DNA from 3 places in the Rhizobium sp. BK098 genome. Region 1 is predicted to be linked to each of the others. Evidence: riboswitches for the same ligand, from Rfam matches in the RefSeq annotation. Region 1 holds a riboswitch; each other region holds the start of a gene.
The links. Region 1 has a riboswitch for thiamine pyrophosphate ahead of thiC (phosphomethylpyrimidine synthase ThiC). Riboswitches for the same ligand answer to the same signal wherever they lie in the genome.

Region 1 (6,905 bases):
GCGAACGCCGAGTTCGCGGATCATCTCGAAGAATGCGCCGCCATTACGCCCGCCTGCCGTTTCCCGGCGCAGCGATACAGTCGCGATCCCGGTTTGCGAACGTTTGACAGCTTCCGCCAGTACGGCCGGGGAGGGATAGCGCGCCGTGCCGAGAAGAAGGCGCGATATAATTTGGGTTCCGTAGAGTTCAAGCATGGTCAGCCTCCCTGCATTGGCGTCAGGATCTCGATCCTGTCATCGTCGGTTAGGATATGGTCGCCGCGTTCCTCGCTATGGACGAGTTCGCCGTTGACGGCGGTTGCCAGCCACTCGCCCTCATATTCGAGAGCCGTGAGAAGTTGCGAAAGCGTCGTTGCTTCGACGATCTGCGCTTCGCCATTGATGATCAGGCGCATTGGCGGCTCCTTTCGTCGTGTCCGGAAAAGACGAGATCGGCGGCTTTCTCGGCCATCGCGGGCGCGAGCAGGAAGCCATGGCGATAGAGGCCGTTGACAAGGATGGCTTTGCCCTGCCGCGTCACGCGCGGAAGGTTGTCTGTAAAGGCAGGGCGGATGCCGGCGCCGGTTTCGACCACCGCAGCTTCGGCAAAGGCCGGATGCAGCGCATAGGCTGCGTTCAAGAGTTCCATCAGCGAACGGGCGGTGATCGGCCCTTTGAAGTCGGTCTCGATCATCGTCGCACCGACCATGAACAGGCCTTCGCCGCGCGGCACGATATAGACGGGAAAACGTGGATGCAGCAGGCGGACGGGGCGCGAAAGCACGATCTCATCGCTCTGCAGATAGAGCATTTCGCCGCGTACGCCGCGCAAATCGCGGATGCGGCCGATGCGGGCAGCTCCCGTGCAATCGATGATTTCAGAGAAGCTATCGTCATCCACGAGCCCGTCGATAAAGGTGACGCCTTTTGCAGATAGATCGCCCTTCAACGATTGCAGGACCTCGCGGGGATTGAGATGTGCTTCCTGCGGAAAGAACAGGCCCTGGCGGAATCGGCCGGCAAGCGAAGGCTCAAGGGTGGCGATTTCGTCTTCGTCCACCCAGCGATAGTCCGTCGTGCGGCCGGCGAATCGCTTCAGCTCGTTTTGATCGCGGTTCGGCGCGACGACGAGCGTTCCATTGCGGACGATCTTGCCAGGCAGAATCGCTTCCCATCGATCGGCGGAATCACGGCCGAGCGTCAGCACAGCCTCATCGGCACTTTCGCACTCGCACCATGGCGCCAGCATGCCGCCGGCAAGCCAGGAGGCGGCATGATGAAAATTCCGGCTTGGATCTGAGATCGTGACCTCCGCTCCGCGCCGGACTAGCTCGTGGGCGACCGTGAGGCCGGCAACGCCGGCCCCTTTAACGAGAATACGCATGTCATTCAGCCGGCTGTGCAGGGGTTTCGACCGGCATATAGAGGTCTCCGCCCTCTCGATACTTGGCCGCCATGGCTTCCAGCCCTTCCTTCTGCGCTTCGGCGCGGATGTCGTGCGAAATCCGCATCGAGCAGAATTTCGGACCGCACATCGAGCAGAAATGGGCCACCTTATGAGCTTCTTTCGGCAGGGTTTCGTCGTGGAAGCTGCGAGCCGTGTCCGGATCGAGCGAAAGGTTGAACTGATCCTCCCAACGGAATTCGAACCGGGCGCGCGACAGAGCATCGTCACGAACCTGCGCGGCCGGATGACCTTTGGCGAGATCCGCCGCATGCGCTGCGATCTTGTAGGTGATGACGCCTGTCTTGACGTCGTTGCGATCGGGCAGACCAAGGTGCTCCTTCGGCGTGACGTAGCAGAGCATCGCCGTCCCGAACCAGCCGATCATGGCAGCGCCGATGCCCGATGTGATGTGGTCATAGCCGGGCGCGATATCCGTCGTTAGCGGCCCGAGCGTGTAAAAGGGCGCCTCGCCGCAGACGGAAAGCTGCTTGTCCATGTTTTCCTTGATCTTGTGCATCGGCACATGGCCGGGGCCTTCGATCATCACCTGGCAATCCTTGGCCCAGGCGATCTTCGTCAGCTCGCCGAGTGTTTCCAGTTCGGCGAATTGTGCGGCGTCGTTGGCATCAGCTATCGAGCCGGGGCGCAGGCCGTCGCCGAGCGAGAAGGAGACGTCATAGGCACGGCAGATATCGCAGATTTCCTCGAAATGCTCGTAAAGGAAGCTCTCGCGATGGTGATGCAGACACCACTTGGCCATGATCGAACCGCCGCGCGAGACGATGCCGGTGACGCGATTGACGGTGAGCGGGATGTAATGCAGCCGCACACCGGCATGGATGGTGAAATAGTCGACGCCCTGTTCCGCCTGCTCGATCAGCGTGTCGCGATAGATTTCCCAGGTCAGTTCCTCGGCAATGCCGCCGACCTTTTCCAGTGCCTGATAGAGCGGTACGGTGCCGATCGGCAGCGGCGAATTGCGGATGATCCATTCGCGGATGTTGTGGATGTTGCGGCCGGTCGAAAGGTCCATGACGGTATCGGCACCCCAGCGGGCAGCCCAGACCATCTTCTCGACCTCCTCCGCCATTGAGGAGGTGACTGCGGAATTGCCGATATTGGCGTTGATCTTCACCAGGAAGTTCCGGCCGATGATCATCGGCTCGCTTTCGGAGTGATTGATGTTGGCCGGAATGATCGCCCGGCCGCTCGCAACTTCCTGGCGGACGAATTCCGGGGTGACATGATCCGGAATATGGGCGCCGAAGCTTTCGCCATCGCGAATCAGGGCTTCTGCCTTGGCCTTGCGGCCGAGATTTTCGCGAATGGCGATGAATTCCATTTCCGGCGTGATGATGCCGGCGCGCGCATAGGCGAGTTGGGTGACCGCCTTGCCGTCTTTCGCCCGCAGGGGCTGGCGCTTGGCCGGAAATTCCGGTGTCAGCCGCTCGCCGGTGACGAAACCATTGTCTTCAGGGCGCACATGCCGGCCTTCATAAGTCTCGACATCGCCGCGAGCGAGAACCCAGTCGCGGCGTAGCTGAGATAGACCCTCCTCGATGCGGATATCGGCGCCCTCGATTGTGTAGGGGCCGGAAGAATCATAAACAATGACAGGCGGCTCGCCCGAGGTCGGATGGACGCTGATTTCGCGCATCGGCACGCGGATGTCCGGGTGGATCTCTCCGGGAACATAGATTTTCGCGGATGCCGGCAGCGGGCCGGTGGTGACGGTCGGAGTGAGGTTCTTTGCGGCAATATTCATGGTTTGAGGCTCCAAGTTGCAGTTGGAGACCCAGTCAATCAGCCGGAATGATGAAAAGACGCCGGCATGGAATCCAGGCGGGAATCCGAAGCCTTCGAGCGCTTGCACCGTCCCTACGCCAGTATGAACTGGATCAGGTTCAACGGGTCACTGCGCAACAGGAGGCAAAGCCTCATTGTCCAGCAGTATCTCAGCCCCTTGCCGGGACCCCCCTGGTGAATACGGAAAGGCTATGCCTTACCCTTGTTCTCTGTCAACCCCGCAACGACGGTCGCGTTTTCTCAATCGATTGACCAGTGTGGCGCGGGGGCGGCTTGGATTCTATAGGGGCGAGCCTCCTATAGGCGCGATCATCATCTTCGATGACGCTGCTCTTGATCTAAGCCCGTTCCCGCATAAATGGTACCGATGAAAATTCCGGATCTCGAGCCTGATTGGGGAAGGCTGTCTCGATTTGGTGCGAATTCTTGAACCTTGGCGACGGCCGACTATTCCGGCAGTAAAAGGCTCAGCCCGCCGCCAGTTGCATTTAAGCAACAGCAATCAAGTCTAATGCCGGGGCGGGTTTCACAGAATTGACAAACATACGGGCTGTTTGTAAACCAAATATAGGACATAACTGTCTTACGGACGAGCAATCGGCCGGATCGGTAGAGGCATTTCAAAACCTTTGCCGCGGGGTGAATTATGGAGGTTAGAGGGGACTCAAGCCGACATCAGGTGCGTATCTGCCGGACTGCCCGGTTGCGTTTAAACCGACGTAATCCTCAGGGTGGTGTTCCAGCTTTGTACTCGCGGTAAATTGGAATGCATATTGCAACCAGGAGTTTAAAATGAACATCAAGAGCCTTCTTCTCGGCTCCGCTGCTGCGCTGGCAGCAGTTTCTGGCGCCCATGCGGCTGACGCGATCGTCGCTGCTGAGCCCGAGCCGCTGGAATACGTTCGCATCTGCGACGCATACGGCGCTGGCTACTTCTTCATTCCAGGCACCGAAACCTGCCTCAAGATCGGCGGCCGCGTCCGTACCGAAGGCGAGTGGTACGATGCCTACAACCCGAACAGCCATAACGGTACGCTGTGGCACACCCGTGCGGAGCTGAGCGTCGACACGGCAACCGACACCGAATACGGCCCGCTGAAGACCAACACGGTCATCCGTTGGGACTGGAATGACGGCAACTCCACCTCCACGAAGCTGCTGTTCGCAAACATCAGCCTCGGCGGTTTCCTCGTTGGTAAGGCTGACTCCCAGTACAACTCCTACATCGGTTATGCCGGCGACGTCATCAACGACGACGTGATCTATGACGGTCCGTACGAACTCAACCAGTTGACCTACAACTACGACGCCGGCAACGGCTTCACGGCTGTGATCTCGGTTGAAGACTCGAACTCCAGCGGTTCTGGCGCTTCCTATGGCTCCAGCTGGTGGTCTGACGACAAGGGCAACCACTACGCTCCTGACGTCGTTGCCGGTGCTGGCTTCAAGTCCGGCGCATGGGGCTTCAAGGTCGTTGGCGGTTACGACTCGATCGTCGAAGAAGGCGCCATCAAGGCTCGTGTCGATGCTGACTTCGGTACCTTCTCGGCCTTCTTGATGGGCGGCTGGAACACCGACGGCGACAAGCTGAACAAGTATGCCGGCACCAACCTCGATCGTTCGGCTTGCCCGGTTAACGATGCATCGAAGTGCGGCTGGGGTGACTGGGCTGTTTGGGGCGGCGTTGGCGTTCCGATCAACGAAAAGCTGAAGTGGAACCTGCAGCTCGCCTACACCGACTCGAAGATTTTTGCCGCAACCACCAACGTCAAGTGGAACCCGGTCAAGAACCTGCTCATCGAGCCGGAAGTCTCCTACACCAACTTCGATTCTGTGAACCAGGATCAGTGGGCTGGTATCCTGCGCTTCGAGCGTAGCTTCTAATATTGAATTACCCGGCTCAATGCCGGGTAAGAGAAGCCTGACGTTCCAATCCGTCAGGCTTCTTTCATCGATCGGTTGACCTCCGATCAAAGCAAAGGATCTGGCTTTCCCTCCGGATCCTTTTTTATTTCCAGCTTTGGGAAATCGGTTCAGCTCCCGGCAGAAGCTTCAAACTGCCGTCGTTGGTTCTCTTCAATTCCGAAGAGACCACCGTTCTAGGCTTTTTCCGGTATCATCGCGGCAATCGCCAGTTCCTGCGTCTGTGCAAGCGGGAACCAGGTTTTAAGCACCATCTTTATGAACATCTGTCCACACGGGACCAGTTCGAAGCTGCCTCGGTCGAGGGTCCATTCGGTGATCAGGCCGCCGATGACCGCTGTCAATGCGGAAGAGGCAGTATCCGGCGTCCAGGGAGGCGGAAGTTTTGTCTTTTCATCCATAAGGGTGAATATGCGTTCGAAATTTTCGTGCATGTCGTGCCGAAACGAACTCGCACGGCTCGTGGTGCCGTCGCAAAACGCCATGTCGAGATGCATCATAACTTTCAGCATGCTACGCTTGCGCGGGTCGCTGTGGATATCGTCAAATATCGCGGCTATGGTATCGGCGATGAGATCGAGCGGGTTGGGCGGCAGTTCCTTCGACATCCGCTCCGCCAGATCCTTGAACGGCTGCTGGGCCTCGTCGCGGATCGCAAACATCAGCCCTTGCTTGTTCTTGAAATGCCAATGCACTGCCCCCCGCGTGACACCGGCGGCTACGGCTATCTCTTCCAGGCTGACATTCTCGTAGCCCTTGTCGAGAAACAGAGCTTTTGCGGATTGCAAAATCTCGTTCCTCGTTTCTGCCGCCTCCTCCTTAGTTCGCCTCATTCACCTCTCCACAGAAACCGATGTTCAAGCTGCGCCCCTCTTATTGATATTCTTCTTCCATCATACCGTTCAGTGCTGGAGCCCATATACCAGCGATGCTCAACGGAGTGGAGGTATTTATCTATCCTCAAAAATTGAGCAAGCAAATCGTAACAGAATATATCCTGTCAAGCGCTATAAGCCACGCGCAAGTTTCCGTGAGCAATTTCCCCATGTTGTGAAGTGAAAATCGGAAAGTGCAAATGCTGATATAGCCATGATGGCGAAATATATTGGCCGGGCGATCCCCGGTCCGCTTGTTCCGGAAGCGATGCAGCGTTCAAGTTGAAACCTATGATGCATTTAGCCTGCGGCGTTCGCAGATCCGTCAGCTCATATCGATCATCGAAGTCTTGATCCCGCCGTCATGCGGCGGGTCTGACCGCCATGGCTTTGGTCGAACTGGCGGAACCGGTCGACAAGCGATCTGCTGCAGCTCTGACCTAGCTTGAGCTTTCGTCTGTCTTTTTGCAAGCTGACAATAGTTCGAGCGCAAATCGTCTTTCAGCGTGGAAAGAGAATTCGAAAATTCCTGGCATAAGAGCGACGGATTTGCATAAGCGCCGCGTTCAATTCTCGTGAACCCGCGTTTGATGTCGAAGGATGATACGCTGACCGAGATGCTGCGATCCAAGTGGCACTGTTTGCCGACTATAAGGCCGAGGTGCCATGCAACTATCGCAGTGAACTGGAGCGGTGGCGATTGTCGATGAAGTGGGATCGCGCGCCCAAGAGTGGCGACCAGGATGAGGATCTACTTGGCCGAATCGCTGCAGGCGATGTTTCGGCGATGCGCATGATGGTCGCGCGGCAATTGCCGCGCATCGTCGCCGTCGCGACCCGCATGCTTGGCGATGCGGCCGAGGCCGAAGATGTGG
Region 2 (6,905 bases), on a different contig from region 1:
TCGCGCCAGGCTTCGAAATGGCCAAAGCCCCTGTCCAGACGACGCGAAGTGCCGCGATCGAGCCAGACGGTCGCGGTCGAAACCTTCTCCAGGAAACGCCGGTCGTGCGAGATCAGAACGAGCGCGCTGCGGCTCTTCTGCAGCTCGCCTTCCAGCCATTCGATGGTCGGCAAGTCCAAATGGTTCGTCGGCTCGTCGAGCAGCAGGATATCCGGTTCGGGCGCCAGAACGCGCGCCAGTGCCGCGCGGCGCGCTTCACCGCCGGAAAGGTTCTTCGGATCCTCTTCGCCGGTCAGGCCGAGATGAGAGAGCAGATAGGTGACGCGATAGGGATCATCGCCAGGCCCAAGACCGGCCTCGGCATAGGCCGCCACCGTCTTGTAACCGGCAAAATCAGGTGCCTGCTCAAGATAGCGCACGGTCGACGACGGATGACGGAAGACTTCGCCCGATTGCGCTTCGACGAGACCGGCGGCGATCTTCAACAGCGTCGACTTGCCGGAACCATTGCGTCCGACAAGGCAGATCTTGTCGCCCGGCTCCACCTGCAGGCCGGCACCGGCGAGCAACGGCGCACCGCCGAAGCTCAGAAAGATGTCGTCGAGTTTCAGAATGGGAGGGGCCAAGATCAGACTCCGGAAAGGTCATAAGGGCGGGCAAGAACAATGGCCCTGCCGCTGCCGAGCGAAAAGCGCACATCGCCTTCCGCCACGTTGGAAATGGTGCGCGATGCGCCGAAGGGCAAATGAAAATCGCGCAAGGGGTAACGGGCGTTGTCGATGAAAAGACCCGTCAGATCGCTGAAACCAAGAACGGAGAACAGCGAGCCAGCCGGCAGTGCCAGCGTGAGATCGCCTGACGGAAGCGGCACCGCCTCCTCGTCACCCGACGTCAACAGCACGTCGAAGCCTTTTTCGGCGAGCTGGATACCATAAAACAGGTGCTGGATCGCATGATCGGAGCGCTCGCCGCCCATGGCGCCCGCCAGGATCAGTCTCGTGGCGCCGCGATCGATCGCTTCCGAGACGGCGATCTCGCCGTCGGTCGCAGCCTTCGCCGCCGGATAGGGCTGCCTGGGCACATTCGGAAAGGCTCCCTGCAGATCGGCAGGCGTGGAATCAAAATCGCCAACCCACAGCTCCGGTTCCACCCCGATCGCGAGGGCATGGCGCATGCCGCCGTCAGCCGCTATGAAGCGGCTGCCGGAAACCGCAGCGCGCAATCGCTCCGTCAGGCGAAGCTCGCCGCCGAGCAGGATGGTGAAGGTGGTGGACTGGCTCATGAGGCAAGCCCATAGCGCAAAGTCCTATCTCTAGGGAAGAGCGCCGTCACCGGAACGGTGCGGCGAAGCCGATCATTCGGTCGTTTCCTTCATGGCGGCCTGGACGACACGTTCATAGCCGCTGACATAACGATCGAAGAGAAACGAAAAGCTTTCGATGTCTTCGGGCGACCAATCGGCAAAGATGCTTCCGATAACGGCGTATTTCTGCACCTGGATTTCCGACAGCAAACGCTGCCCGAGTGCGGTCAGCACCACGACGATACGCCGCGCGTCCGCCTGCGATGCCTTACGGCGCAACACACCACGCGCCACCATGTCGGCAGTGATGCGGCTCGCGCGCGATGGATCGATGCGCAAGAGCTCGGCAATCGTGCCGACGGTCACTTCGCCCGTATCTTCCGCCCGCCGCACGACATCGAGCACATCGAGATGCGAAAGCTCAAGCCCCGGGGCCACATGTTGAATGGCGAGCCTGCCGATCATGCGACGGCCGGTCAGCAAGCGCATGCGCATCATCGCCTGACCGATGCGCAGAAACTTCTCGTCTTCGGCCAGCGTCGGAACTTCGATATCTTTTGTATTCGGCGCAGATGTCATCCCTAAAGCATAGCAGAGGTCGGGACGAAACAAAACATGCAAATGGCATTCACCTGCCATTGACAATTATATGCTAATAGCACATATATTCACCCATGAAGACCGGGCGTCCCGCGCATTCGCTCGATAGCGCAGCGTTCCGGCCCAGTTCGGGTTCTTGCTCCATGGACATGCAGACAAGCTTCACACCGCTCGTGGCGGATCACAAACGGCGGCTTATTCTTTTCCTCTTTCTGATGACTGCCATGTTCATGGCAACGCTCGACAACCAGATCGTCTCGACGGCACTGCCCACGATCGTCGGCGAGTTCGGGCATCTGGATCGCTTCGGCTGGATCGGATCGGCCTATCTTCTCTCACTTTCCGCCGTCATGCCCGTCTACGGCAAGCTCGGTGATCTCTTCGGCCGCAAATATGTGATGATGACGGCGATCGCGATCTTCACGGTCGGCTCTGCCGTCTGCGGTCTAGCCGTCTCGATGGATACACTGATCGCCGCCCGCGTCCTTCAAGGCTTCGGCGGGGGCGGCATCATGGTCTCGATCTTCGCCGTCAACGCCGATCTTTTCGAGCCGCGCGAGCGTGCGCGCTACCAGAGCTATTCGAGCCTCGTGCTGATGGCGTCGGGCGCCATCGGCCCCGTTCTCGGCGGCACGATGAGCGATCTTTTCGGCTGGCGTTCGATCTTCCTCGTCAACGTGCCGATCGGCTTCATCGTGCTTGCCGGCCTGGCCTTCATGCTGCCCTACCGCAAGCCTGCCCGCCGTCCGAAGATCGATTATGCCGGCGCCATCGTCCTTGCCCTGACGACGACAAGCATTGTGCTTGCTGCCGACGGAAGCGAACTCTTCGGGTCGCTGCTATCGCCGCAATGCCTTGGTATTATTGCCTTCGGAGTGATCTGCGCCATCGCCTGGGTCTTCATAGAGCGCCGCGCGCCCGAGCCGATTGTGCCAATGACGCTGTTCCGCAATCCGACATTCGGCCTTCTGCTGATCCTCTCGATCACCAGCGGCGCCGTCGCCATCGGCATGGTCAATTACTTCGCGCTCTTCCTGCAGACGACGACAGGCCTTTCTCCCTCCATGGCCGGGCTGCTGTTCATTCTCCTGACCGGCGGCATCGTCTGCGGCTCGCTCTCCGCCGGCCGGCTGATCGCGGCCAAAGGCCGTTACAAGCCGTTTGCCGTCGCCAGCGCCAGCTGCAGCACCATCGCATTCGCCTCGCTCGCCTTCGTCCATGCCGGCACGCCCATCGTCCTCATTGGCGGCCTGATGCTGCTGCACGGCATCGGCATCGGCCTTGCCCAGCAGGTGCCCGTTATCGGCGTACAGAATGCAGCGGCCGCCCGTGACGTCGGCGCCGCGACCGGTGCCGTCACGTTGTCGCGCATGGGCGGCGCCTCCATCGCCATCTCCATTTACGGCGCCATCATCGCCGCCAAACTCGGCAATGTCGGTGTCTCCATATCCGGCGTACCGAACATCGAGGAGCTGACACCGAAGATGATGGCCGCCTTGCCCGAGATTACCCGCGAGGCCGTCGCCAACGCCTATGCGAGCGCCTTCAGCCCGTTGTTCATGACGGCAGCCGGCATTTGCATGTTTGGTCTCCTGACCTCGCTGACGCTGAAGAATGTGCAGCTCCCGGGTGCCGCGAAGAAATTCGAAAGCCCGGCGGTCGCGGAGGCTGCCGAGTAAATCCTTCCTGCTGCAATCGGCAAGGGAATCATTTCCCTTGTCATCCCTCCGTCACAAGGCTAAATCTGCCGACGCTCTAACGGGGTGCCTTATGTCCTTCAGGACATTTGGCTGAGAGGCTTTCACCGGCCAACCCGCGGAACCTGATCCGGCTAACACCGGCGGAGGGATTAGACGCGTGACGAAATCATAGCGCCCTTTCCCCTTCAAGACGAAACCAAAGTGGAGGCGCTGTCGTGCAAAACCGATCGCTATTGTCATTCTTCACCGGCCTGGCCCTTGCCGCCGGCGCAACGTTTTTTGCTGCTCAGACGGCTGAAGCAGCCGACAAGACCCTGACCATCTACACCTATGAAAGCTTCACGGCCGACTGGGGTCCTGGCGCCAAGGTCAAGGCCGCCTTCGAAAAGACCTGCGGCTGCACGGTCAACTACGTCGCCGTCACCGATGGCGTCGCGCTCCTCTCCCGCCTAAAGCTGGAAGGGACCGGCACTAAGGCCGATGTCGTTCTCGGCCTCGACACTAATCTCATCGACGAAGCGAAGGATACAGGCCTCTTCGACGCAAGCGGCGTCGACACCTCGGCCCTCAAGGTTCCCGGCGGTTTCAAGGACGACGTCTTCGTGCCCTACGACTACGGCCATTTCGCCGTGATCTATGATAGCCAGACCGTCAAGAACCCGCCCAAGAGCATGAAGGATCTCGTCGAAGGCGATCCCAATCAGAAGATCGTCATCGAGGATCCGCGCACCTCGACGCCGGGTCTCGGCCTGCTGCTCTGGGTCAAGTCGATCTATGGCGACAAATCCGCCGATGCCTGGGCGAAGCTCAAAGGCCGCATCCTGACGGTCACTCCCGGCTGGTCGGAAGCCTACGACCTGTTCACCAAGGGCGAAGCGCCGATGGTGCTCTCCTACACGACGTCACCGGCCTATCACATGATCGAAGACAAGACCGATCGCTATCAGGCCGCCGCCTTCTCGGAAGGGCATTACATTCAGATCGAGGTCGCTGGCCTCATCAAGTCCTCGCCGAACAAGGAACTTGCCCGCGATTTCCTGAAATTCATGATCTCCACCGGCTTCCAAGACATCATTCCGACAAGCAACTGGATGATGCCGGTTTCCGCCACTTCCGAGCCGCTGCCGGATGCCTTCAGCAAGCTCGTCGTGCCGTCGAAGACCTTCCTGATGAGCCCTGCGGACGTCGACAAGAACCGTAAAGCCTGGATCGACGAATGGCTGACCGCCACCAGCGGCAACTGATGCCTTGATCATACTCACGGCACCCGAGCGAAGACGCGCTATTTCCGGCGGGGCGTTCAGCCTCGGCAGCATTGCGCTCTTCGTCGGGATCGCCGTTCTTGTTCTTATCTCCGCCGGCATCGAATCCGGCAGCGACACCTCGCTCACAGACCCATATCTACTGCGCATCCTACGCTTCACACTGCTGCAGGCGGTGCTTTCGACACTGCTCTCCATTGTGCTCGCCATTCCGGTCGCCCGCGCATTGGCGCGCCAGCCGCGCTTTCCCGGCCGGCTGTGGCTGATCCGACTGATGGCCGTGCCGATGGGCCTGCCGGTGCTGATCGGCGCACTAGGCCTGCTCGGCATATGGGGCAGGCAGGGGCTCATCAATCAGGCGCTATCAGCACTCGGCCTGTCGCAGCCCGTCAGCATCTATGGCCTGGCCGGTATCCTGCTTGCGCATGTCTTCTTCAACATGCCGCTCGCCTGCCGACTGATGCTGGCCGGACTGGAGCGTGTGCCAGCGGAATATTGGCTCGTGGCCGGCGGACTCGGCATGCGGCCCATCTCGGTCTTCCGCTTCATCGAATGGCCTATCCTGCACGGCCTCATTCCCGGCATCGCCGGCCTGATCTTCATGCTCTGCGCCACCAGCTTCACGCTGGTCCTGATCCTCGGCGGCGGCCCGGCCGCAACGACGCTGGAAGTGGCGATCTACCAGGCGCTTCGCTTCGATTTCGATCCCGGCCGCGCCGTGATGCTGTCGCTGCTGCAGATCGTCGTCACCCTGCTTGTGCTCGGCGTCATGACGCTGTTTCGAGCTCCCGACGATCATGGGCTCACCGGCGGGCGAGCGCTGCGCCGCATCGATGGACAGCGGATGGCTGCGCGATGCATCGATGCTGCATTGCTGGCGGCCGCGACGCTCTTTCTCGGCATGCCGCTTGCTGCGGTCGTCGTGACCGGCCTCGAGGCCAATCTTTTCAAGCTCGTCTCCCAGCCAATCTTCCTGCAGGCGGCAGTCACAAGTCTTGCAATCGCGCTTGCTGCGGGCCTTCTGGCCGTGCTGACATCCTTCGCGATCATTCGCGCCCGCTCGGTGATATCGGCGGATCGCCGAAAGTCCCTCAGCTTGCGCGGCCTGGCGCTCGCATTAGGCGCAAGCTCCTCCCTCATCCTGCTGGTGCCACCGATCGTGCTGGCAACCGGCTGGTTCCTGGCGCTCAGGCCATTGGGCGATCCCAGCCGCTTTGCGGCCGTCCTCATCATTGTCATCAATGCGCTGATGGCGCTGCCCTTTGTCATTCGCGTCATCGAGCCGGCCTATACGGTCCATGTCAGCCGCACCGGGCGGCTGGCGGCAAGCCTCGGCCTTCACGGCACTGCGCGCCTGCGCGTGGTCGATTGGCCGGGTCTGCGCAAACCGCTCTTCACGGCGCTCTCCTTCGCCATGGCCCTGTCGCTCGGCGATCTCGGCGCCGTCGCACTCTTCGGCTCCGATAGCCTGATGACCCTGCCCTGGCTGGTCTACAGCAAGCTCGGCAGCTACCGCACCAACGACGCCGACGGATATGCCTTGATCCTCGGCTTGGTATGCCTTCTCCTGACCATAGCCGGAACCGCGGGCCAGGGCGCGCCGGATGACGAAAGCAGGCGAAATGACTGACAGCAGCATCATGAAGGCAGAAGGCATCAGCATGGAAGGGGTCGAACTGCGCCTCGGCACGCATGACTTCCGCTTCGATTGCGCATTGCCGCAGGGTAAGATCATCGCCATTGCCGGGCCGTCAGGGTCGGGCAAATCCACCTTTCTCAATTTACTGGCCGGCTTCGAACAGCCTGACCGCGGCCGTATCCTGCTCGCCGGACAGGACGTGAGCCGCCTGCATCCCGCCGAACGGCCGGTGTCTCTCATCTTCCAGGACAACAACCTCTTCGCTCATCTCGATCTCTTCACCAATGTCGGCCTTGGCATCAGCCCGTCATCGAGGCTTTCGAAGGAGGATCGTCAAAAGGTCTCGGAGGCTTTGGCGCGGGTCGGACTAGCCGGTTTTGAAAAGCGCAAGCCGGGAACGC
Region 3 (6,905 bases), on a different contig from region 1:
GCGCTTGACGGCAGGACGCGAGTAGATTTGCTCGGCCCAGCGCTGCACGTTCTTGTAGTCCTGCACCTGCAGGAACTCGGCCGCACCGTACTGCCACCCCTTGGCCAAACCGCCGTACCACGGCCAGATGGCGATATCGGCGATCGTATAGTCGCTGCCGGCGATATATTCGCTTTCAGCCAGACGGCGATCCAGCACGTCGAGCTGGCGCTTCACCTCCATGGCAAAGCGATCGATCGCATATTCGATCTTCGTCGGCGCGTAGGCGTAGAAATGACCGAAACCGCCGCCGAGATAGGGCGCGCTGCCCATCTGCCAGAACAGCCAGGAGATGCATTCGGCCCGAGCCGGCTGCTCGGTCGGCAGGAAGGCGCCGAATTTTTCGGCGAGATACATCAAAATCGAGGCCGATTCGAAAACGCGAACCGGCTTCGGGCCACTTCGGTCGAGCAAAGCCGGGATCTTCGAATTCGGATTGATGTCAACGAAACCGCTGCCGAATTGATCACCCTCACCGATCTTGATCAGCCAGGCATCATATTCCGCACCGCTGTGACCAAGCGCCAGCAGCTCTTCGAGCATAATCGTGACCTTCACGCCGTTGGGCGTTCCAAGCGAATAGAGCTGAAGGGGATGGCGTCCTACCGGCAGTTCCTTCTCGTGAGTCGGGCCGGCAATCGGGCGATTGATATTGGCGAACTGGCCGCCATTGGCCTTGTTCCAGGTCCAGATTTTCGGCGGGGTATATTCGGCAGGGCCGGTCATGGGCATCCTCCTTTTTCGGGAATCGAATTTGGGCGATCTTCGATGTAGCGCGCTACATAGATCGCACATAGGGGCCGCTCTTCATTTTTGCGAGAGGAGGATACCCAACTCTTTGAATGCGCCGAGGCTGCTTTGCACGCATGCCGCCTGCGCCGGGCTAGGATCCCTATACCGATCCGGGCCATTCTCAATCGCTTGGAAGTTCAACAAGACGAAAAAGCCTGCCGCGGGAGGAGGAGCGGCAGGCTTTTTACAAGAACCGAACAGCGGATGGGAGGAGGAGTTCCGCTATTCCTGCAGTCGTCCCTGGGAGGAGGATAAGGACGTCTGCCAAGCGAAGGGATGCGGGAGGAGATGCATCGCTTCGATGAAAAGAACATACCAGTCTTTTGCTCAGTTCATAGGCATTTCTTTGCAAGGCAGTTATGCGTCATGCGAAAAGCAAGGAGCTAGATTGATGCAATCTTCAGCAATCGCCGCGGAAATGAACGGTGATGCCCATAAAGCAAAAGCGCCTGCTCAAGGGAACAGGCGCCGGCATAATGCAGCTTTTATAAGGAGCCGTTTCGGCCGTTAGCGAGCGATCGCTGCGCGGGCAACATTGCGGATCTCACCGCGATCGATACCCAGGTCGTGCAGTTCGCGCGTGGACATACGGCCCAGTTCGGCGACCGTCTGACGATACTTGCGCCAGTTGTTGAAAGAGCGTGCTACGTTCATGATGATCCCCTTTCCTTGGGCTTTCGAAGCTGAGCAGCCGTGCTTGGCGCTCCCGTCGCTTCGATGAGAAATATATAGCCGAATCCCACGGCTTTTTGCAGAGCTAAGGGATCACTCCACCCATGCAGTTACTGCATAGATCGCCAAAAAAAGGGGGCGATCCCAACCGTCAGCATCGCATTTATGATTTGCTGGTGACAGCGCCGTCTTTGTCTGCGAAAAGAAGAGAGATGAGAGACAGGGGCGTCCGCTATCCGGCGGGCTGAGAAGCACCCTTCGAACCTGAACCAGATCATGCTGGCGGAGGAAGTCGCTCGGGACCTCGCGAAGCTGAAGCACGTCGTCCCTACGCGTCTCGCCGCCTGAAAGGGGCGATATGCAAGACCAAATCACACCGGGCAATCTACTTCGCACCATGCGGGCGAACCCTCCCCTGGTACAATGCATCACCAATTTCGTCGCCATGAATATTGCGGCCAATGTGATGCTTGCCGCCGGCGCATCGCCGGCAATGGTACATGCCGAAGAGGAGGCCGGTGAGTTTGCCGCTATCTCCGGCGCACTGACGATCAATATCGGTACGCTTTCGTCCGGCTGGCTTGCGGGCATGCGGAAGGCCGCTCAGTCGGCAAACGAGACGGGCAAGCCCTGGGTCCTCGATCCCGTCGCCCATTATGCGACAGGGTTTCGCCGCGATGCCATCACGCGCTTGTTGGAACTAAAGCCGACAATCATTCGCGGCAACGCATCCGAGATCATCGCGCTTGCCGGCGGGACGAGCCGCGGCCAGGGCGTCGATAGCCGCGATGCTGTCGAGCAGGCGGAAGATTCCGCCCTTCAACTCGCGGAAAAGCACAGCTGCGTAGTGGCAGTCACCGGCGTTACGGATTTCGTGACGGATGGGCAGAAGGCGAAGCGCATTGCAGGCGGTTCGCCATTGATGCCGCAAGTAACCGCACTCGGCTGCTCCCTTACCTGCCTCGTCGGCGCCTTTGCAGCGGCATCGCCAGATGCACATCTGGAGGCAACGGTTGCGGCGCTTGCCGTCTTTGCCGTGGCCGGCGAACAGGCGGGGGCGGCGGCTGGGGGACCAGGCTCCTTCTCCTGGCGCTTCCTTGACGCACTCGCCGCTTTGAGCCCGAAGACACTGGATCGCGACGCAAGGATATCTGCGGCATGAAGCAAGACTTCGATCTCTCGCTCTATCTCGTCCTCGATCCGCTGCTATGCCGTGATCTCGGTATGGTGGAGACAACGCGGGCGGCGGTGGCGGGCGGCGCCACCATGATCCAGTTTCGCGACAAGGAGGCTTCGACCGCCGCCATGATCGAAACCGGCCGTGCCCTCAAGCAAATCCTGCATGGAACGAATGTCCGGCTGATCGTCAACGACCATGTCGAGGCTGCCCTCGCCATCGGCGCCGATGGCCTTCACATCGGTCAGGAAGATATGAATGCCGCCGACGCCCGCCGCCTGATCGGCCCGGACATGATCCTCGGCCTCTCGGTGGAAACGGAGGCTCTCGCCTCCTCCATAGATGCCGGAATCATCGACTATGCCGGGATCGGTCCGGTCTTTGCCACACCCACCAAACCCGACCACAAGCAACCGATCGGCTTTGACGGGCTTGCCCGCATCGTCAGGCTTTGCCCGGTTCCTTCAGTGGCAATCGGCGGCCTGAAGGCCGTTCATACCGCCGATGTCCTTTCGTGCGGCGCAGATGGCCTCGCGGTCGTCTCGGCCATATGCGGACAACCGGACCCGCAAGCGGCGACAATCATCATCGCGAAAGCCATCAAGGAGGCTCGCCAATGATCCGCAACGTTCTATCTATCGCCGGCTCCGATCCCTCCGGCGGTGCTGGCATTCAAGCCGACCTGAAGGCTTTCTCCGCCCGCGGCGTTTATGGAATGGCGGCTCTGACCGCCTTAACCGCGCAAAACACTCAGGGTGTCTCCGGCGTCCATCCCGTGCCCCCCCATTTCGTGGCAGATCAGATCAATGCGATCTTTGCCGACATCCGTGTGGATGCGGTGAAGATCGGTATGATCGCCAATGCCGCCATCGCCAGTGCCGTCGCGGACATTCTGGCGCGACATCGCGATGTACCCGTCATCCTCGACCCGGTCATGATCGCCAAGGGTGGCGCCGCTCTGCTGGCTGCCGATGCCGTTGACGTGCTGACCACACGATTGCTGCCGCTCGCGACCGTCGTTACCCCGAACCTACCCGAGGCGGCTGCGCTGTTGCATGACGCAGAGGCGAAAAGCCGCCAAGACATGGCGCGCCAGGCGCTTGCGCTGGCCGCGCTCGGGCCTTCAGCAGTCCTCGTCAAGGGTGGTCATCTCGAGGGTGACGAAAGCCCGGATGTGCTCGCAAGCGGCGATCATGTGGCCTGGTTCGAAGCTCAGCGGTTGCCGACCAAGAATACGCATGGAACGGGCTGCACGCTCTCAAGCGCTATCGCGGCAGAGATCGCCAAGGGCCTGCCGCTCCCCGAAGCTATCGCCGTCGGCAAGGCCTATCTCGCCGCCGCGGTTGCTGCCGCAGGCCAGCTTTCCGTCGGAAGCGGCCATGGGCCTGTGCAGCATTTCTATGCACTGTGGGCCACAAATAAGGAGTAGCGAGCCTGTTACTCAAGGATCAGGTCGCCGTTTCTGGTGCCGGCCGCGGCCTCGATCGGGCATAAGACAAAAAGCGCCGTCCTGATGGGCGGCGGCGCCTCTTCATTGGCGATCGAATGGTACGGGCGGCTCAGGCCCAGCCCATGGTCAACACGCCAAAAAGGATGACGGCGCCGAGACCGATACGGTAGATGACGAAAGGCCAGGTCGAAAAGCGTTCGAGAAAGCGCATCAGCCCCCAGATGGTGATGAAGGACGATATGCTGCCGACAATCAGGCCAACGAGCAGCACCGACCAGGCTTCCATCGGAATATGCGCCTTGTGAAGCTCATAAAGCTCCTTCAAGCCGGCAAGAGCGATGGCCGGTAAGCCGAGCAGGAAGGAGAACCGTGCCGCCTCCTCTCTTTTTAAGCCGAGGAACAGTGCGCCGGTTAGGGTCGAACCCGAGCGCGAGACACCGGGGATAAGAGCACCGACCTGCGTGATGCCGACAAAAAGGGCATCCATCAGCGTCATCTGTCCGATATCCTTCCTATGGCGGCTGTAAAGCTCAGCGACCGCCAAGAGCAAGCCCATGACCACGCAGGCGATGCCGATGACCCAGAGGCTGCGGAAAGACGTGCCGCAAGCGTTCAGGGAGGATGACAGCAGCAGGCCGGCGATCACGATCGGTATGGTGGCGATGACGATGGCGATCGCAAGCCGGATGGAAGGAGAGCTCCAGTCCCTTTGCCTGATCGCATCGAGCGATCCAAAGGTGACGTAGCGGACGTCGCTCCAGAAATAGGAGACGATCGCTGCAAGTGCTGCAAGCTGCATCGTAGCCGAGAAGGCAGAACCAGGGTCCTGCCAGCCCAGCAAGGCGGGCACCACGCGCATATGGGCAGTGGACGAGACCGGCAGTAGCTCGGTCAATCCCTGCACGATGCCCAGAATTGCGATCTTGGCATAGCCCAGGGCAACAAAGCCCGTATCCACGCCTTGCGTACAAACATCAGCCACGTTTTGATATCCTCAGTTGTTCAGGGGGCTTAGCACCGAGTGGTGCGACGAACTAGCTGTGAAACTGGTTCCCAAATTGAACTTGGCAACACCTAGTGAAGGGGTCGCCAATATTTCATCGGGACAAGCTGAGGATATAGCCGCGCAGGCTGAACTCTATCTGAAATTGCCGGCTCGAATTTTGGAGTTTGGCGTATTTCTAGCCGTCATCCTCCGGCAACGCCTGCATGTAGCGGATCATGGTGTAGAAGCCGGCGAGGAGGACCAACCCGCCTGCCGCATGATGCAGATTGTGCAGCATCGTATGGTGATGCCTGAGCAGAAGGCAGCTCAAATTATAAAGGGTTATGGCCACCGCCGTCATGAGAGCGGCCAGGAATAGCGCCATGTTTCGCTGAAAGAAATCAATCATCACGCACACCTCTTTTGAGTGCCAACAGATTCCATAAGGATTGGGGAGGAATTACGACAAAGGCACAGAACCGTGGCACCGTGGCGGGCGAATGCCGACGGGTTCATTTCGTATAGAGCGCACGCGATCTTTCCAGATGCTTGAGCATCGCCTGCTCGGCGCCATCTGCATCGTTTTCAGCGAGGCGCGCGAGGATTTCCTCATGTTCGACCAGCGTGAACTTTTCCTTACCGGTCCAGATCAGCATGTCGGTATGATAGGCTTTCAGCCATGCGAGCATCGCTTCGCTGACGGCAGCAAAGATTGGATTGCCGGAAATCTGGGCGATGCGCGTATGGAACTGCATGTCCGCAGAAATGAAGTCCTCGGCATGACCGAGAGATGCGCGCTGCCGGTCGATGATTTCACTGAGATCGGCAACATCTTTCTTGCTCGCGCGCTGTGCGGCCTCGCGTGCCATGCCGCGCTCGAAGAAGATGCGGGCGCTCTTCAGCTGTTCAAGGGAATCAGGTGATTGCGACAACATGATCTTTGCGGTCAGGTCGACCTGCCGAAAGATCGACTTCGCTGTGAGCTGAAGCACCTTGGCACGTTCGCCATGGGAAATGTTGACCAGTCCCATATTGGCAAGGGCCTGCATGGCCTCCCGGATCGCCGGACGTCCGACACCGAAGCGTTCCATGAGGACGCGCTCGGACGGCATCTCGTCACCCGGCTTGAGCTCTCCCGACGTGATCAACCGTTCCAGCCGGTCGAATACTTCATCGGATAGCTTTCGGCGTACAATTTGTTCGACTGGCTCGCCCATGGAATCCCGCTTTCCCAAAGCTTTTACCCCTTATGCATTTTTGGCCGCCATGGCGGAAGCCCCACCCTACCGACAACCGGGCAAAAAATAGTTTGCAGAAGTTGGAATACTCATTATACCAGATCACCAGTTTGTGCCACGCGGAAAATCGTCGGCGAGAGGAGCATTCACCCACTCATGACTATTACCATCACCTACCGCATCGAAACGCCAGGCAGCATCGAGGCGATGGCTCGCAAGATCGCTAGCGATCAGTCGACAGGCACCTTCGTCGCTGTGCCGGGCGAGACGGAAGAACTCAAGGCGCGTGTGGCCGCGCGTGTCGTCGCGATCCACCCTCTTCCTGACGCGGAGCGTCCGACTTGGCCGGAGGTGGCCGAGGGCTATGGCCCGATCCATCGGGCCGATGTCGACATCGCCTTCCCGCTGGATGCGATCGGCACCGATCTTGCGGCACTCATGACGATCGCGATCGGCGGCGTCTTCTCCATCAAAGGCATGACCGGCATCCGCATTGTCGATATGAAGCTGCCGGAGGCCTTCCGCAACGCGCATCCCGGCCCGCAATTCGGC

Region 2: it holds a riboswitch for thiamine pyrophosphate, as region 1 does, so the genes downstream of both, thiB (thiamine ABC transporter substrate binding subunit) here and thiC (phosphomethylpyrimidine synthase ThiC) in region 1, are expected to answer to the same signal.
Region 3: it holds a riboswitch for thiamine pyrophosphate, as region 1 does, so the genes downstream of both, thiM (hydroxyethylthiazole kinase) here and thiC (phosphomethylpyrimidine synthase ThiC) in region 1, are expected to answer to the same signal.

What each region holds. Positions count from the first base shown of each region.
Region 1 is NZ_JACHYY010000004.1:508,384-515,288, forward strand. Features, by position in the region: gene FHT73_RS14370 (thiazole synthase) at 1-195, opposite strand, end outside; gene thiS (sulfur carrier protein ThiS) at 198-395, opposite strand; gene thiO (glycine oxidase ThiO) at 386-1,363, opposite strand; gene thiC (phosphomethylpyrimidine synthase ThiC) at 1,365-3,191, opposite strand; TPP riboswitch at 3,284-3,415, opposite strand; gene FHT73_RS14390 (porin) at 4,025-5,116, shown strand; gene FHT73_RS14395 (TetR/AcrR family transcriptional regulator) at 5,332-5,817, opposite strand; partial or broken gene FHT73_RS29505 (TetR family transcriptional regulator) at 5,818-5,988, opposite strand; gene FHT73_RS14400 (RNA polymerase sigma factor) at 6,737-6,905, shown strand, end outside.
Region 2 is NZ_JACHYY010000005.1:192,922-199,826, forward strand. Features, by position in the region: gene FHT73_RS15375 (ABC-F family ATP-binding cassette domain-containing protein) at 1-626, opposite strand, end outside; gene FHT73_RS15380 (thiamine diphosphokinase) at 629-1,282, opposite strand; gene FHT73_RS15385 (MarR family winged helix-turn-helix transcriptional regulator) at 1,355-1,882, opposite strand; gene FHT73_RS15390 (MDR family MFS transporter) at 2,047-3,582, shown strand; TPP riboswitch at 3,653-3,769, shown strand; gene thiB (thiamine ABC transporter substrate binding subunit) at 3,855-4,847, shown strand; gene thiP (thiamine/thiamine pyrophosphate ABC transporter permease ThiP) at 4,855-6,495, shown strand; gene FHT73_RS15405 (ATP-binding cassette domain-containing protein) at 6,488-6,905, shown strand, end outside.
Region 3 is NZ_JACHYY010000007.1:96,849-103,753, forward strand. Features, by position in the region: gene yghU (glutathione-dependent disulfide-bond oxidoreductase) at 1-765, opposite strand, end outside; gene FHT73_RS18845 (DUF1127 domain-containing protein) at 1,339-1,485, opposite strand; TPP riboswitch at 1,715-1,811, shown strand; gene thiM (hydroxyethylthiazole kinase) at 1,862-2,665, shown strand; gene thiE (thiamine phosphate synthase) at 2,662-3,300, shown strand; gene thiD (bifunctional hydroxymethylpyrimidine kinase/phosphomethylpyrimidine kinase) at 3,297-4,109, shown strand; gene FHT73_RS18865 (undecaprenyl-diphosphate phosphatase) at 4,240-5,112, opposite strand; gene FHT73_RS18870 (hypothetical protein) at 5,312-5,524, opposite strand; gene FHT73_RS18875 (transcriptional regulator NanR) at 5,628-6,332, opposite strand; gene oiaX (3-oxo-isoapionate-4-phosphate decarboxylase OiaX) at 6,510-6,905, shown strand, end outside.